Regions from separate parts of the Gilliamella sp. genome, predicted to be linked through region 1. Evidence: riboswitches for the same ligand, from Rfam matches in the RefSeq annotation. Region 1 holds a riboswitch; the other holds the start of a gene.
What was found. Region 1 has a riboswitch for thiamine pyrophosphate ahead of thiM (hydroxyethylthiazole kinase). Riboswitches for the same ligand answer to the same signal wherever they lie in the genome.
Positions count from the first base shown of each region.

Region 1 (8,420 bases):
CAATACCGAAATTAATTTTGACCTATGGCTAAAACGTAGCATTTTTTGTGATAAAAAATCATCTAATTTTTGTGTTAACGTATAGGTTAATAAGCCTGCAATTACTGCAGGCATTAAATGCACTTGCATTAAGATAATGAAACTAACCGAAAATAGCACAAGGCAAAACAGCCCTAATTTTTGATTGTTATTAAGTAACATTATTGATTTATTTCCTTTAATAATTAATGCGATATATTAAAACTATGAGTATATGAAGTAAAAATAGATGAAATTATAACAGATGGTTAGTTATTCATCCGCTTATTATTACTAGCTAAACAAAGTCAGTTTTAACAAATATTTTTTATAGTGATAAAAATATGGGAATGCAGTCTGTCATATAAACGCTAAGGTATAAAACTATTTAAAATAATCTTATACCTTTAAAGTGAGGTTGTTTAACAACCTCTTTTATATTTTGGAAATGACTAAGGCAATGCTATTTAATTACATAAAAATTAACATCGCGAGTACTTCGGAGGGCATCAACAAATTGCCTTAATTCTTTACGGTAACTTTGCTCAGGATCGTTTTCTTTTGTGCATTTGTCTACAGAAGAATAGCTTTTCGCCATTGCATCATTTGAGGCTAAATTATTGTATGGTTTTGTAAAATCACTACCTTTTAATGTCATAAGATGATTCCAATCATTTAACAGGCCTTCCATATATTGGCGACCTTCTTCGCATTTTATGTTATTTAAGTCAATCTTAGGAATAACATATTGGCTTATCTCGCTGAACTTTTTAGGCTGGTAAGGAAAACTAATGTCTTCTTGTTCATCTTCTTTTATAAGCTCAATAAAGTCGCTTTCACGATATAATTTTCTAAAACGTTCTTGATAAGATTGGTTTTTCTTTAATCTTAGGTCTTGGGTTATTTCTTCTGGGAAAGCCTGATCATAAGAATAATTCCAATGATAATCACTCCTTTCAATCAATATATCATTAATTAATTTTGCTGGCATTTCTATTTCTTGCTCTTTACCATCAATAATGGCTGGGATTTTATTGATTTCTCTGTTTTGTTTTAAGATCTTTTCGTATTCCTCATCACTAATTTCAGAGGTTGAATAGATGACTGTATATAAATAATAGTTGCTTTGAGTTGGGTTAATAAAACCTGATTCTCCAAATTGAGCCGGTTTTACGACAAAATTGAAGTCGTCATTATTATACGATAAGGTATGTTTGCCGTATTCAAATGTATAATTAACACCTGATTTGGCAGGGATAGTTAGTTCTTTACCATCGATAGTGACTTTTATTTCGTTAGCAGTAGGATTGTCAATCCAACGGTCGATAGAGCTAGGTTCAGAACAGCCAACAAGTGTTAGGCCAAAAGCTAGTAGTAAACTGTATTTTATTTTCTTCATCATAAAATTTATTATAAATATTAAGAAAAGACTATGATGCTATCATATTATGAATAAATTTGTAGTGGTTTTAAGTTTTTATATGAATTTTTTTTACTATTAACCAAGCTGGCTAAGTGTAGGTTGTCAGGAAATTTGCTTTAATTCCCTAAATTTGATGTGGTGATTGTAGCTATTTTGATCACTAAAAGCCCAAACGCCCGAAGCCACCGCATAAAATCCACGCTATTACTAGTAAAAAATTTGTTATTAAAGTTGTTGATTTTTTGTGGTTTTTATTTATAGGCTTTTTAATTAAAAACAAAAAAGGCTACTAAGTAGTCTCTATTTGTCAAAGTAACACTCAATACTATTTAATTACATAAAAGTTTGCATTGCGAGTATTTTGGATAGCATCAGTAAATTGTCTTAATGCTTTGCTATAAGTTTGCTCTGGATCGTTTTCTTTTGTACACAGGCTTTCTGTTTCGTAGTCTTTATCTATTGCATCTTCTGATACTAACTCATTGTATGGTTTTGTGAAATCACTACCTTTTAAGGTAAGAAGATGATTCCAATCATTTAAAAGACCTTCTAGATATTGGCGACCTTCTTTACACTTTATGCTATTTAAATCAATATCAGGAATAACATATTGTTCTATTTCGCTGAATTTTTTAGGACGATAATGGAAACTAACTTCTTTCCAATTAATATTTTCTTTTAAAAAATCAATAAAATCACTTTCACGATATATTTTTCTAAGTCGTTCGTAATGTGGTTGGCTTTTATCTGATTTTTGGGTGACTTTTTCAGGAAATGGCTCATCATAAGAATAATTCCAATAATTATCAATTTTTTCGATAAATACATCGTTGATTAATTTTAGGGGAAGCTCAACTTCCATTTCATCACCGTCAATAATGACTTCAATATTATTGAACTCTTTGTCTTTTTTTAGAATTTTTTCATATTCTCCTTCACCCAAATCAGATTCTGAATAAATGAGAGTGTGTATAAAATAGTTGCTTTGTGTTGGGTTAATAAAGCCTGATTCTGAAAAATATTGAGCTGGTTTTGCAACAAAATTGAAGTCTTCATTGTTATACGATAAGGTATGTTTGCCATATTTAAAGGTATAATTAATACCTGATTTTGCTGGAATGGTTAGCTCATTTCCATCAATAGTGACTTTGATTTCGTTATTGGTAGGGTTGTCAATCCAACGCTCAATAGAGCTAGGCTCAAAACAACCAACAAGTGTTAGGCTACAGGCTAGTAGTAAACTGTATTTTATTTTCTTCACTATAAAATTTATTATAAATATTAAAAAGGAATATGATGCTATCATATTGTAGGTAAATTTGTGGTAATTTTAGGTTTTTATATGAATTTTTTTTACTATTAACCCGTAAATAGTGAGGATGTATGAAATTAATCGTCGATAATATGAGTTGTCAACACTGTGTTAAAGCAATAACAAAAGCAATTAATGATATTGATCCAAATGCAAAAGTGACCGTTGATTTAACCAAACACGAGGTTGATATCGAAAATAGTTCTATTTCGCAAGAAGCTGCGATTACTGCTGTTAATGAGGCTGGTTATGAGTTTGTTAGGATTGTGTAATAACTACATCTATATTTGACGGCACTAGGCTATTTTGAAGCATCTTTTCTATTTTAATTTGTTGAAATTTCAAATTAAAACAGAACTAATAAAACTTTGTTTAAGGTATTGGCATATTTTGGGGAATGCTAGAATGCTTTTATCTGTTTATTAATAGGCTATTGTTATAAGGATATATTATGAAAGGTAAAATATTGAGTGTTACTGTGGCTATTATGGCTTGGTGTGGTGCAGTTTTTTTTGTTAATGCTTATCAGATTGATTGTCCACAAAAATTTAATATTAAAGAAGAAGTTGTAAATATGCCTGATGGGTGGGAAGTTTCTAATGATATAAATAGTAAGGAGGCATCCTTTTTTAGTATGATTGTTTATCACGATAAGCCTTCTAGAATGGCGGCTTTAAAACCAGCAAAAGGAACGGTTGACGGTAAGAAACATGAGTTAATATGGGAAGTTAATTATAAGACAGATGTTGAACCTTATTATGTTAGTTGTTCTTATAATGGAACTAGAGTTGAGTTGATAAAACAAATTGATTTATCAATGAAAAGTTGTTGGGCTGATTATTTTGAAGACGAGCAAGGAAAGCGAGGAACGCTCAGTTGTAGTACGAGTGAAGCAAAAGATCTGCATTAGTTGCGTATGGGATTTGTTGTTATATGCAATAGTTAGTAACGTAAATCCCATTAATATTTTGAACAATTACCACCAGCGGTAAAAATGATGCGTTGGTCCAATTCCTTTCCCTATATTTAAATCATCGGCATGGCTAATTGCGCCTTGTAGATAATTTTTTGCTTGGGCGATTGCTTCTTCTAAATTATTTTTAGGTAATAATGCTGCAATAGCTGCTGATAATGTGCACCCCGTTCCGTGAGTATTTTTAGTTTGGATGCGTGGAAAGGTCATTCTTATTATATTATTGTGTGTGATCAAATAATCAGGGCTTTCTTTGCTTGGTAAGTGTCCACCTTTCATTAATACCGCTTTACAGCCTAACTTGAGTAATTCATGCCCTTGTTTTTGCATTTCATCTTCGGTTTTAGCTTCATCACAATCGAGTAGCGCTGCTGCTTCTGGTAGATTGGGAGTAATAATTGTGGCTAAGGGTAATAAAAGCTCACGAATAGCTGTTACGGCATCAGACTTTAAAAGGGGATGTCCACCTTTAGCAACCATTACAGTATCTAACACGATAGTAGGAATAGGGTTTGTTTTAAGTAGGTGGTGAATGGTTGTGACTATTTCTTTATTCATTAGCATACCCATTTTTACGCTATCAATTTGAATATCTTGATAAAGTGTATTAAATTGGGCTTCAATAAATTCGGGCGATATAGCTAATACCGCATCAACCCCTTGGGTGCTTTGTGCTGTTAGGGCGGTGATAACTGACATACCATACGCACCAAGTGCAGAAAAGGTTTTTAAATCGGCTTGAATACCTGCACCACCGCTAGGATCAGATCCTGCAATGGTTAATGCAATTGTTGTCATGATCGTATTTCCTATTTAGCTTGTTTGATTTTGTTGATAAGCGATAATGTTGCTTGTTGAATATCTTTTTTGCCACAAATAGCCGAAACTACAGCAACGCCGTCAATGCCCGTTTGAATAATGCTAGTTACATTGCTTTCATCAATACCACCAATGGCAACAGCTGGGCACTGTTTTAGTTTGACTAATTCAGTTAATTGTTCAGTTCCTATTGCTACCGTTGCATTTTTTTTGGTTGTGGTTGGAAAGATAGGGCCTATGCCAATATAATTAACCTGCTGCCAAGGAACTGCTTCAAGTTGTTGTTGGTTAGTTACCGAAAGGCCTAACCATTTATCTTTGCCGATAAGTTGTCGAGCTACATCAACAGGCAAATCACTTTGCCCAATATGGACACCATCGGCATCAACCGCTAAAGCAATATCTACATGGTCATTTATAAATAGTGGTACAGGCGTGCCTTTTAGTGTTTCTTTTAATGCTAATGCGGCGTAATACCAATCTTTACCGCTAAACTCACGTTCAGATCTTAACTGTATTGCAGTCACACCATTTGAAACAGCAATCTTTGTGGTGTTTACCATGCCATTAATGCCACCGCATAATAATGGATCAAGGACTAAATAGAGGGTTAAATCCAGTCGTTTTTTCATCTGATTTTCTTATTAAAGCGATGGGTTAAATGTTGAGAGTTGATCTAATAGTGATATCGAGAAAGTTCCTAATCCTTGTTGTTTATTAGCTAGCTCACCAGCTTTTTTCATCATAAAACATGCACAGGCAGTGGCTGATAATGGGTCAGGCGAATTAGCTATGAAAGCCGCTACCATTGCAGATAATGAACATCCTGTACCTGTTACTTTTGTTAAAGCAATATCACCTCCAGTTATACTATATGTGCTGTTTCCGTTAGTTATGTAGTCAACATCGCCCGTCATTGCGACAATAGTTTGATATTTTTGCGCAAGCTCTTGGGCAGCGTTTAAAGCTGATTGAGTTGTGTCTTGACCGTCGGGGCCTTTTGAGAAAGATTTTTGACCATTTAGTGCTAATATTTCTGAAGCATTACCTCGTATTACTGCGGGATTAAATGATAATAATTGATGTGCAATTTCAGTTCGATAATTAAGTGCTGCTCCTACAGCAACAGGATCGAGTACCCATGGGGTTTGTGTCTGCTGTGCCTTGGCGGCCGCTAATAGCATACTTTGGGCTGTGTTGCTGTGAATAGTGCCAATATTAATCAGTAAGCTATCGGCAATATTGACAAATTCAGCAACTTCTTGTTCTGCAATCACCATTGCTGGAGATGCACCAATAGCAAGTAGTACATTGGCGGTAAAGTTTTGTACTACATCATTAGTAATGCAATGCACTAGTGGGCGGTGTTGTTTTATATGATTGATAAAAGGAGCGGTTTGGGTAATTTGGAATGATTTGGCTACTGACATATTTCTTCCTTTCTTACTGATTTATTAATTTATAAATGTCGGGAAGAATTTGCCAATTTAAGGCTTTTATGGCTTAGACTTCCCTACGCTGGTATAATCCAGATCAGGTTCAACGGGTGAAATCTCAGTTTTTTGTTTAGACAAAAAACACCCCGAGTCAAAATGATTTTTTATTATGAACTGATTATCTGTTTTTAACAAGCTATTGTAATAATCTTTCAATATCAGTAATTGCTTTTCTATCTGGTAAGAAGATGATTAGATGATCATTGTCTTCAATGGTTAAATCAGTATTAACGATAATAACATCTTCTCCACGCACTACAGCTCCAATGGTTGCACCCGATGGGAGTTTTAGGCCATTAATATTTTTGCCAACCAGTCTTGATGTTTCACCATTACCATTGGCAATAATTTCGACAATTTCGGATTCTCCTTGTCTTAATGAAACAACTTTAACAACCCCAGTTTGTCTAACATGGCTTAATAGCTCAGATATTGTGGCGTGTTGTGGGGAAATCGCAATATCAATCACACTATCATTAATTAGTTCAAGGTAGGCTTGGCGTTGAATTAATACAATTACTTTTTTCGCTCCCATTCTTTTGGCTAACATAGAGGACATGATGTTGGATTCATCATCACTGGTAACAGCGATAAATAGATCAGTAAGTTCAACTTGTTCTTGTGAGAGCAATTCTTGATCCGATGATTCCCCATGTAATACTGTTGTATTAACAAGTTGCTCGGCAATTAATTCGGCTCGTTCGGCATTTCGCTCAATTAATTTGACTTGATAATTATTTTCTAAACGTTTTGCTAGAGCGACAGCGACACCACCACCGCCACTGATAATTATTCGTTTATATGGTTTTTCTAACCTTTGTAACTCACTGGTCACCGCTTTGATATTAACGGGGGGAGTTATAAAGTAGACCATATCGCCCGCTTCTATAAGTGTTGAACCAAGCGGTCGGATAAAACGGTTTTTACGGTAAATAGCTACTACTCGAGCTTCAACATGTGGTAAATGTTCTTTGAGTTCTGATAATTCACTACCTACTAAAGCACCGCCATAATAAGCGGTAACGGCAACCAAACAGACACGATTGTCGTAAAAAGATGCAAATTGTAACGAACCAGGATATTGTACTAATTGACTAATATGGTTGGTGATAAGGTTTTCTGGAGCAATGATATGATTGATATTAATACAATCTTTATTGAAAAGAGGGTAGTTTTCGTTATTGTATTCAGGTGATCTAATGCGTGCAACTTTTTGTGGAATATTGAACATGACATGCCCAATTTGGCAGGCCATCATGTTGACTTCATCAGAGTTAGTTACAGCAACAAGCATATCAGCTGATTCAGCACCAGCACTTTCTAAAACTTGTGGGTATGATGATTTTCCGCAAATCACCTGTAAATCAAAACGTTCTTGTAGTGATTGTAATTTATCATAATTTTCATCAATCACCGTGACATCATTTTGTTTTTCAGTAACAAGATATTCAGCAAGCGCACTACCTGTTTGTCCTGCACCAAGAATAATAATCTTCATAACTAACCTGTATATTTAAATGGCTTTAAGTGTTACCCATTTTCCTTGTATATTAAAGCCATTGCATACTGTTTTATTTTTAGTAACAATCAGTTATTAATTTTTCAATTATACAAAACCGATTGCATCATAAACTTTTTTCAAAGTTGGTTCGGCTTTTGAGCGTGCTTTTTCTGCCCCTTCCTGCATTATTGAAATTAGATAACTTTCATCATCTCGATACTGATGATACTTCGCTTGAAGTGTAGTTAGCATATCAATGACTTGTGTTGCTACTTCGGTTTTAAGGTGGCCATACATTTTGCCTTCGAACTCTTTTTCAAGTTCGCTGATAGGCTTACCTGTCACGCCAGTTAAAATGTCAAGTAGGTTTGAAACACCAGCTTTATTTTTTAGATCGTAACGTACCACAGGTGGCTCATCTGAATCGGTCATTGCACGTTTTATTTTTTTCTCGATATCTTTTGGATTTTCGAGTAAACCAATTACGTTATTGCGATTTTCGTCTGATTTAGACATTTTTTTAGTGGGCTCTTGTAGTGACATGACGCGAGCACCCACTTTCGAAATAAAGGGCTCAGGAATAGTAAATATGTCACCGTAAAGCGCATTAAATCGCATAGCAATGTCGCGTGATAGTTCAAGATGTTGTTTTTGGTCGTCACCTACTGGTACTAAGTTTGCTTGATAGAGCAAAATATCCGCAGCCATCAGTACTGGGTAATCAAACAATCCCGCATTGATGTTTTCAGAATGACGAGATGATTTATCTTTAAATTGAGTCATACGGCTAAGTTCACCAAAGTAGGTGTAACAGTTTAATGCCCAGCCGAGTTCTGCATGCGCAGGCACTTGTGATTGTACAAAAATGGTACTTTTTT
Region 1 covers NZ_JAGGHR010000020.1:2,251-10,670, forward strand. The annotation lists gene J6569_RS07415 (AI-2E family transporter) at 1-201, opposite strand, end outside; gene J6569_RS07420 (hypothetical protein) at 482-1,420, opposite strand; gene J6569_RS07425 (hypothetical protein) at 1,767-2,702, opposite strand; gene J6569_RS07430 (heavy-metal-associated domain-containing protein) at 2,825-3,025, shown strand; gene J6569_RS07435 (STY0301 family protein) at 3,205-3,663, shown strand; gene thiD (bifunctional hydroxymethylpyrimidine kinase/phosphomethylpyrimidine kinase) at 3,730-4,524, opposite strand; gene thiE (thiamine phosphate synthase) at 4,536-5,177, opposite strand; gene thiM (hydroxyethylthiazole kinase) at 5,190-5,975, opposite strand; TPP riboswitch at 6,039-6,140, opposite strand; gene trkA (Trk system potassium transporter TrkA) at 6,178-7,539, opposite strand; gene trpS (tryptophan--tRNA ligase) at 7,648-8,420, opposite strand, start outside.

Region 2 (8,420 bases), on a different contig from region 1:
CTTCAGAATTAAAATCTTATGTAACAGATCTATTAAGTAAAGACTTTATAGAATTTGTTATCTACCAACCAGGACAAGCAGATGTCACGATCCGTGTAACGACAAATGTTGAATTTTCTGATCTTGGTAAATCAGTTAACAATGAAACCAAAACCGAAAAAATATTTGATAAATTTATTGAATTCGCTGACGAAAACGGTAATAAAAAGCAAGTTAAAACCTATAAAGATCAGCAGTTTAATTTACAAACTGTGACTCACAGCAATAAATTAACCTTAACCACTGAAATTGAGGCTCATGGAATCTATAGTTACAGTAAATCATTTAACATTGTACAAACGTCAGCAAAACATGATTATATCTACTCTGGCAATGTGCCATCAAATTTACATAATTACAGTAAAGGAACATTGCAAACCAAAGATAGCTTGCTTCGAGCGGCAAAAGAACAGCAATTAACAGAATTAAAAGTATATATTGAAGATATGGTTCGGGATTTATCATATCTATAATTACTATAAATGTCATAACTAAAATTTAACTAAATAAAGACTACTTACTCATTGGTGCTCATTTTTATAAATGAGTGTCCAATGAGTAAATTGAATGTTTTTATTTATTTGCGGAGTTGCTTTAATTCGTCTAATATAAAGAAGTACGGGATGGATTAGATCATATCTAGTCAAAAATTAAAAATGTGTTTGTTTGGGGCAGCGTTGGTTAGTAAACACTGTTTTCGGCTAAATGAAACTTGAATCCTTGTTGATGCATGATTTCTCGCAATGTTTATAGTATTAATTACTGTAAACAACACTAGAAATTCCTACAATTAAAAGGTTGCTATATCAGTACTAAATTTCATCTAAAATAAAACGACGTTTGGTTTATCAGAACATCAACTCCATACTTTTTCAATTCAATTATTGAAGTGATAGCTAAAATAGTTGTTTTATCAAATTCATGATAAAATATGGTTTCTTTTAAAAACTTTACAAAAAAAATTAATGCGATGAAAAAAATAAAATATTCTTTGTTGCTAGTTTGCAGCGTAACATTGGTCGGTTGTTTTGGTTCAGATACCACTTCGTCTAGCTCTGTTGATCGTATGATTGATAATCCAACACCAAATGAAATAAAAGTGATTATTGATGGAAATGAATTAAACATTCCAGCAAAATCAAGTGTGAATTATACATTTGAATACGGTAAGCATACACTGTCTTACGGTAATCAATCATTAAATTTTATAGCTAAACCTTCAACAACTAATAGTTCAGGATTAATTAATCCTACTCAAAGTAATTATTATTTATTAACAACTTTCTATACAACTTCAAATGTGAGTGATGAAACTTACGATAAGTTGATAGCTAAATATTTAAATTCAGTTCCAGTAATTATTAAAGGTGAACAGCAAGAGCTTGAACTACCAGTTAAAGTTATTAATGATGTTTTTATTGAGCGTCAAAAAGATTTTTGGGATTATTCAGTAGATGAACCTTATCCAGATGAAGTAACTTTACGAGGGAAAGGGCAATTTCAATCTCGAAAAATCAAATTATTCCGAGAAGATGGCTTTATTGAAGCTTTAAAAGCAGAAGGGCTTAATGAAAAAGTTGATTTTATAAATGAACATCCTAAATTTTCTGAGCTTAAAAAATATACTATACCAAATATTCAGCTAGATGCTATTACTTGTAAGAAAGGTCGCGAATTTGTTGAAACGCAGTTAAATGATTGGAATAAGCTTTTTACTCTGACAGGTAAAGATTTGGCATTGTTATACAAACAGTTAACATCGTCTGAAACTTTTCACACGAAACATGCCATCATAACAGAATGTACGAAAGCAGGAGATTCAAATCAAAGTTATCAGTTCGCTACAAGAGAACTTGAGGAGGCATTCGATGAAACTAATCAACTTAATTTTTTTATTACTCAATAAACTAATTCAAATAAAGGTAAACGTTTAACCAAATCGGTAATAGTTACATCTTCTTTATAATATAAGCGCCATATCTTTCGTCAGTGATAAGGCGTTAGTTTTGTTTTCATGTATATTCTTTATAGCCATTTTTTAAAGCTTCATAAATAAAGTGAGTTGTTCCTACATTAAATTTTTATCACTTCTGATGTTTACAATCTTCATACTAACCTCTAAACTAATTGATGTTCTCAACGGGGTGCCCCAAAGGGCTGAGAATGTTAGATAGGATAACATAACCCGCCGAACCTGAACTGGATCATGCCAGCGGAGGGATTTGAGTTATTGCACTTGCTCAAACCTTTTGTCTTTTATTTGCTATTTTGGAGGCAAAATGTTTTGTAAAAAATTGTTATTATCTTTGGTATTTTCGATACCTTTTATTGTAAATGCTGCCAACGTAAAACCAACCTTAACTGTTTATAGTTATAATTCCTTTATTTCAGAATGGGGACCAGGAAAAGCAATTGAGAAAGGGTTTGAAGCACAATGTAACTGTGAACTTGAGATTGTTACATTAGGCGATGGAGTAGCGGTTTTAAATCGAATGCGACTTGAAGGTGATAGAACTAATGCCGATGTAATTTTAGGATTAGATAACAATCTTTTAGAACAGGCAAAACAAGCCAAAATAGTTATACCTCATCAAATCAATAAACCAGATAATTTAAATACCAACTGGTGGGATAGTGATTTTATGCCTTATGATTTTGGTTATTTCGCTTTTATTTATGATCAACAAAAAATCAGTAATCCACCACACAGCATGCATGAGTTAGTAGATAATAAAGTCAACTGGAAAATTATCTATCAAGACCCACGAACCAGTACTCCTGGGTTAGGTTTATTATTTTGGGTGAAAAATATATATGGTGATGATGCCGCATCTGCATGGCAGAAAATAGCAAAAAATACTGTGACAGTGACCAAAGGCTGGGGTGAAGCTTATGGCCTATTTTTAAAAGGCGAAGCTGATTTTGTGCTTAGTTATAGCACTTCGCCAGTTGCACATATTATGAATGATAATGATCATCGTTATGCTGCTGCTATTTTTGACGAAGGGCATTATCGCCAAGTCGAAGTTGCGGGTATTACTAAGTATAGTCAGCATCCCGAATTGGCACGTGCTTTTTTACAATATTTATTAACGCCTGATGTACAACGTCAATTTGCTGAAAAAAATTTCATGTATCCGATTATTAATATAACGTTGCCTGAAGCTTTTCAGCAAATTAAACCAGTCAATAAAGCACTCGAGTTTGATGCTAAGCAAGTTAAAAATAATCAAAAGAGGTGGGTGCGTGAATGGAAATCCACCATTAGTAAATAGTTTTATTCAGTATAATGTTGAAATTAAGAACGTTAATCCCTGGCATTAGTGCTGCAAGCTTGATTTTAGTTGTATTAGGTTCAGCACTATTTGCGCTTTGTTTAGTTGCTTTTGAGTCTAATAATTTAACTGTCTATTTTGATAGTTATTTATTACATGTTATTTGGATAACAATATTTCAAGCAACGTTATCAACATTGCTATCTGTGTTATTGGCAATATTGATGGCTAAAGCCCTATCGATAGTCAATTTTTGGGGTAAAAATCTATTGCTACGCATTATGCCTATCACGTTTATATTTCCTACGTTGGTTGTGGTAACGGGGTTATTATCTGTTTATGGGCAACATGGTTTATTAGCGTCGTTTTGTCATTATTTAGGTTTGCCTTTTGTGATATCCATTTATGGTTTAAAAGGTATTTTATTGGCACATATATTTCTTAATTTCCCTTATGCTTGTTGCTTGTTTTATCAAACCTTAAATAGTGTACCAGTCGAACACAAACAATTAGCTGCTCAATTGAATTTTTCGAGTTTTACTTATTTTAAATTGGTGGAATGGCCACTATTGCGTCGACAATTGCTACCTATGGCATCGCTCATCTTTATGCTTTGTTTTTCTAGCTTTGCTATTGTATTGGCACTTGGAGGAGGGCCTAAATATACCACACTTGAAGTTGCTATTTATCAATCTATCCGTGAATTTGATTTGATTCAAGCCGTGCTTTTAGCGTGTTTGCAGTTGCTTTGTTGTGTTTTTTTTATGGGATTAATGCAAAAGTTTAATTATAGCTATAAATTTAACACTCGCTATGTTAAGAAACATTATCGTTTACCAGCTTCGTTTCGCTTAGTTTTGTCGAGTATTGTTATTATTGTTATTGGTGCATTATTTATTTTGCTACCCATTATAACTATATTAATAAAAGGCATTTATTTTTTTCAGTGGTCATTTTTTTCGGTAGCCTTTCAACGTGCAGTTATGTTTTCGTTATTAATTGCTTTTGGATCAGCCAGCATTGCAATGCTACTATCTTTATTATTACTTTATACAAATAGCCGATTATTGATTTATCGGCAAATAAATTGGAGTAATCGATTAATGTTAATTGGATCGCTGATTTTAATTATTCCAAGCATGGTGCTAGCGTCAGGTCTGTTTTTATTGTTATTTCCATACGCTTATAGTTCGGTCTTTGTTTGTGTTTTGACAATGCTTTGTAATAGTTTAATGGCACTGCCATTTATATTAAAAAATCTTGCTGCACCAATGTATGATGTTACATCACGCTATTGGCAATTAAGCCAGTCACTTAATATTACTGGTTTTTGGCATTTTTATTTAATTGAATATAAAGCACTAAAAAAGTTAATTATCCAAAGTTTTGCCTTTTCAGCAATATTATCATTGGGTGATTTTGGTATTATTGCGTTATTTGGTGGACAGTCAGTCACAACATTACCTTATTATTTATATGAGCAAATATCGTATTATCATTATAATGAAAGTGCTGTAACTGCTGCATTATTGCTAATATTATCTTTTAGTTTACTGGTTGTGATAGATTATGATCGAACTGAATCAAATTAATTATCAATATGATAATTTTAAAATGCATTTTGATATCAAAATTACTGCAAAAGAAAAGGTGGTTATTGTTGGGCCAAGTGGTGCAGGTAAAAGCTCATTGTTAAGCTTGATTGCTGGGTTTATTTCACCAAACTCTGGGCAAATTTTACTTAATCATCACAATATGACTCACACTCAACCAGGAAAGCGGCCCGTTTCAATTTTATTCCAACATAATAATTTATTTGATCATTTAAATGTTGAACAAAATATTGGTTTAGGTATAAATCCTTGTTCAAAATTAAATATATCGGAGCGCCAAACAATAGATGATATGTTAGCTAAAGTTGGTTTAACTGGTTTTAATAATCGTTATCCTGAACAACTTTCAGGTGGTCAGAGTCAACGTGTTGCGTTAGCTCGTTGTTTAATTCAACGCCGACCTATTTTATTGTTAGATGAGCCATTTTCAGCTCTCGATCAAGCATTACGCTTTGAGATGTTAGCATTAGTTGATCAAATTTGCGATGAGCTCGATTTGACATTAATGATGGTCTCACACAATCTTAATGATTCGCTTAGTTATTTTTCTCGTTGTTTGGTAGTGGATAATGGGCAGAGCGTTTTTTATGGTTTACCAAACCAATTAAACCAATCTGAAAATAATCACATTGCAAAGATATTGGGTTTAAATATCTCCAAAAAGTAAGAGGTTAGCATTTAATAATTTATATATTTAAATTTAGATATTTAAAGCTTAAGGTTTTATTAATCTACCAAGCATATATTGCAATTTATGATCAATAACAAAGCAAATTAAATATCTATGCTAAACATAAAAGCAACCAACAAATTTAGCTGGTCAGCACTTATCTTTAATATTTTATTTTTTACTTATTTTTCTAGTGCATTACAGTTATATATTTTTCTTTCGGGGCATTCCAATGCAATTGGACTTCGCGATTCAATTATCTATAGTTTGATTTGGCTTATTCCTGTTTTGATTTTTCCTAATTATACAAGAAAGATTGCGACTATATTTGGTCTTATTATCGGCTTTTTGTCTTTGGTTTCAGTCGGTTATTTTGTGATTTATCGACAAGAATTTTCACAAAGTGTATTTTTTGTTATGGCAGAATCAAATTATAGTGAATCAAGCGAATTTGTTCAGCAGTATTTTAGTATTAAATTAGTTATAGTATTGATTATTTATAGTTTAGTGGGTATTTATCTTTGGAGTAAAGTCAGACCTGTTTATATTAAAACTTCTACTAAATGGATTGTATCACTATTAATAGCTATTTATGCCATAATGCCTGTGTTTATTAGTGTGATAATAAAAAAATCATCTATTGAAAAAGCCGGAACTCATTTACTAACGCGTATGGAAACAACTGTGCCATGGCAACTTATTAATAGTTATTTAGCTTATCGATCTCAACTTAAAAATATGGAAGATATTTTAAATCATTTAGACACTTTACCTCCTGTTGAAAATTTAAAAGATGCTAACGGTAATACGCCTAGGACGTTGGTGTTAGTCATTGGTGAATCAACAACACGTAATAGGATGAGTATTTATGGTTATGGGCGAAATACCACACCTCAAATTGAGCAGTTTAAAAAAGATAATGCTGATTTTGTTGTATTTAACGATGTGGTTTCATCAAGACCTTATACTATCGAAATTTTGCAACAAGCGTTAACTTTTGCTGATGAGAAGCATCCCGATTTATACCTTAAAATTCCTTCATTAATAAATCTTATGAAGCAAGCAGGGTATAAAACATTTTGGATCACTAACCAGCAGACCATGACCAAGCGTAATACTATGTTGACTATGTTTTCTAAACAAGCCGATGAACAGTTTTATATGAATAACGATCGTAATCAAAGTTCAAGACAATATGATGAATCGGTATTTGATCCTTTCAAAAAAGTGCTAGCTGACAACGCTGAAAAGAAATTTATTGTTATCCATCTGCTTGGTACGCATATGAAATACGAGTTCCGCTATCCAAAAGACGGTAAGTATGACCTTTTTAAAGATAAGGAAAGTATTCCATATCTTCTCGATGACGATAAAGTAAATGTATATAATAGTTATGATAATGCAATAAGTTATAACGATTATGTCACAACAACACTGTTTAATATCTTCAAAAACAGTAAAGAAAATGGTTTTATGTTATATTTTTCAGATCATGGTGAAGATGTTTATCAAACGCCACCGCATAATGTGTTAGGGCGAAACGAGAAGGCACCAACTAAAACTATGTATACTGTGCCATTTATGCTTTGGCAATCGCCAACATGGGTGGCAACGCATCCTAATAACTATCAAGCTTATGTAGATCGAAAATTTAGTACTCAAGATTTGATTCATACTTGGTCTGATTTAGCAGGGTTAAGTTATAACTTATATGTTCCTGAAAAAAGTATTGTTAATCCTAATTTTCATGAATCGATTCGTTGGATTGGCGATCCTTATGACAAGAATGGTCTAATTGATTTTGATAAATTAACTAAGTAATTCCCTTAGGTTGTTTACACAAATATTTAAGGTATAATATTGTATATTTATACAGTTATATTTGAGTATTGTGAAACCCTCTATGCGAAAAATTATTCATGTCGATATGGATTGTTTTTATGCCGCCGTCGAAATGAGAGACAATCCCCGTTATCGCAATATGCCTATTGCGGTAGGGGGGGATCCTCGTAAGCGTGGCGTGGTTGCGACTGCCAATTATTTAGCTCGTCAGTATGGTATACACAGTGCTATGTCAATGGCTCAAGCCATAAAACTTTGTCCTAACCTTAAAATTATAGCGGGTAGGCATGCAGTTTATAAAGAAGTCTCCAAACAGATCCACCAAATATTTAAACGATATACTGAATCTATTGAGGCTTTATCACTCGACGAAGCTTACCTTGATGTAACTGATTGCAAACTTTGTTATGGTTCAGCGACTTTAATTGCTCAAGATATCCGTCAGGCAATTTACAAGGAACTTGAGTTAACTGCATCGGCAGGTGTTGCTCCACTTAAGTTTCTTGCCAAAATAGCCTCTGATATGAATAAACCTAATGGCCAATATGTAATAACACCAGATAACGTTGATAGTTTTATAGAGCAGTTACCGTTAAAAAAAATCCCAGGTGTGGGTAAGGTCACGGAAAAAAAATTAGCCCAATTGGGACTATTTACATGCAATGATATTATTAATTATGATGTAACTAAATTAATTACCCAATTCGGTAAATTTGGAAGAATACTATATGAGCGATGTCAAGGTATTGATGATCGTGAAGTGTGTAATGACAGGCAACGTAAATCGGTAGGGGTAGAGCGTACTTTAACTGATGATATTCATAGTTGGGAAGAGTGTTTATTGCAGTTCGATCCATTATTTGATGAAATGGAAAAACGGTTAAGCAAAGTTCGTGCTGATTTATCGATTGCTCGGCAAGGCGTAAAATTTAAGTTTGACGATTTTCAGCTAACTACACAAGAACATGTGTGGTCTAAATT
Region 2 covers NZ_JAGGHR010000023.1:13,046-21,465, reverse strand. The annotation lists gene J6569_RS07945 (hypothetical protein) at 1-512, shown strand, start outside; gene J6569_RS07940 (hypothetical protein) at 1,010-1,945, shown strand; TPP riboswitch at 2,170-2,278, shown strand; gene thiB (thiamine ABC transporter substrate binding subunit) at 2,319-3,314, shown strand; gene thiP (thiamine/thiamine pyrophosphate ABC transporter permease) at 3,329-4,906, shown strand; gene thiQ (thiamine ABC transporter ATP-binding protein ThiQ) at 4,884-5,594, shown strand; gene cptA (phosphoethanolamine transferase CptA) at 5,712-7,418, shown strand; gene dinB (DNA polymerase IV) at 7,501-8,420, shown strand, end outside.
Region 2: another riboswitch for thiamine pyrophosphate. It lies ahead of thiB (thiamine ABC transporter substrate binding subunit); the one in region 1 lies ahead of thiM (hydroxyethylthiazole kinase).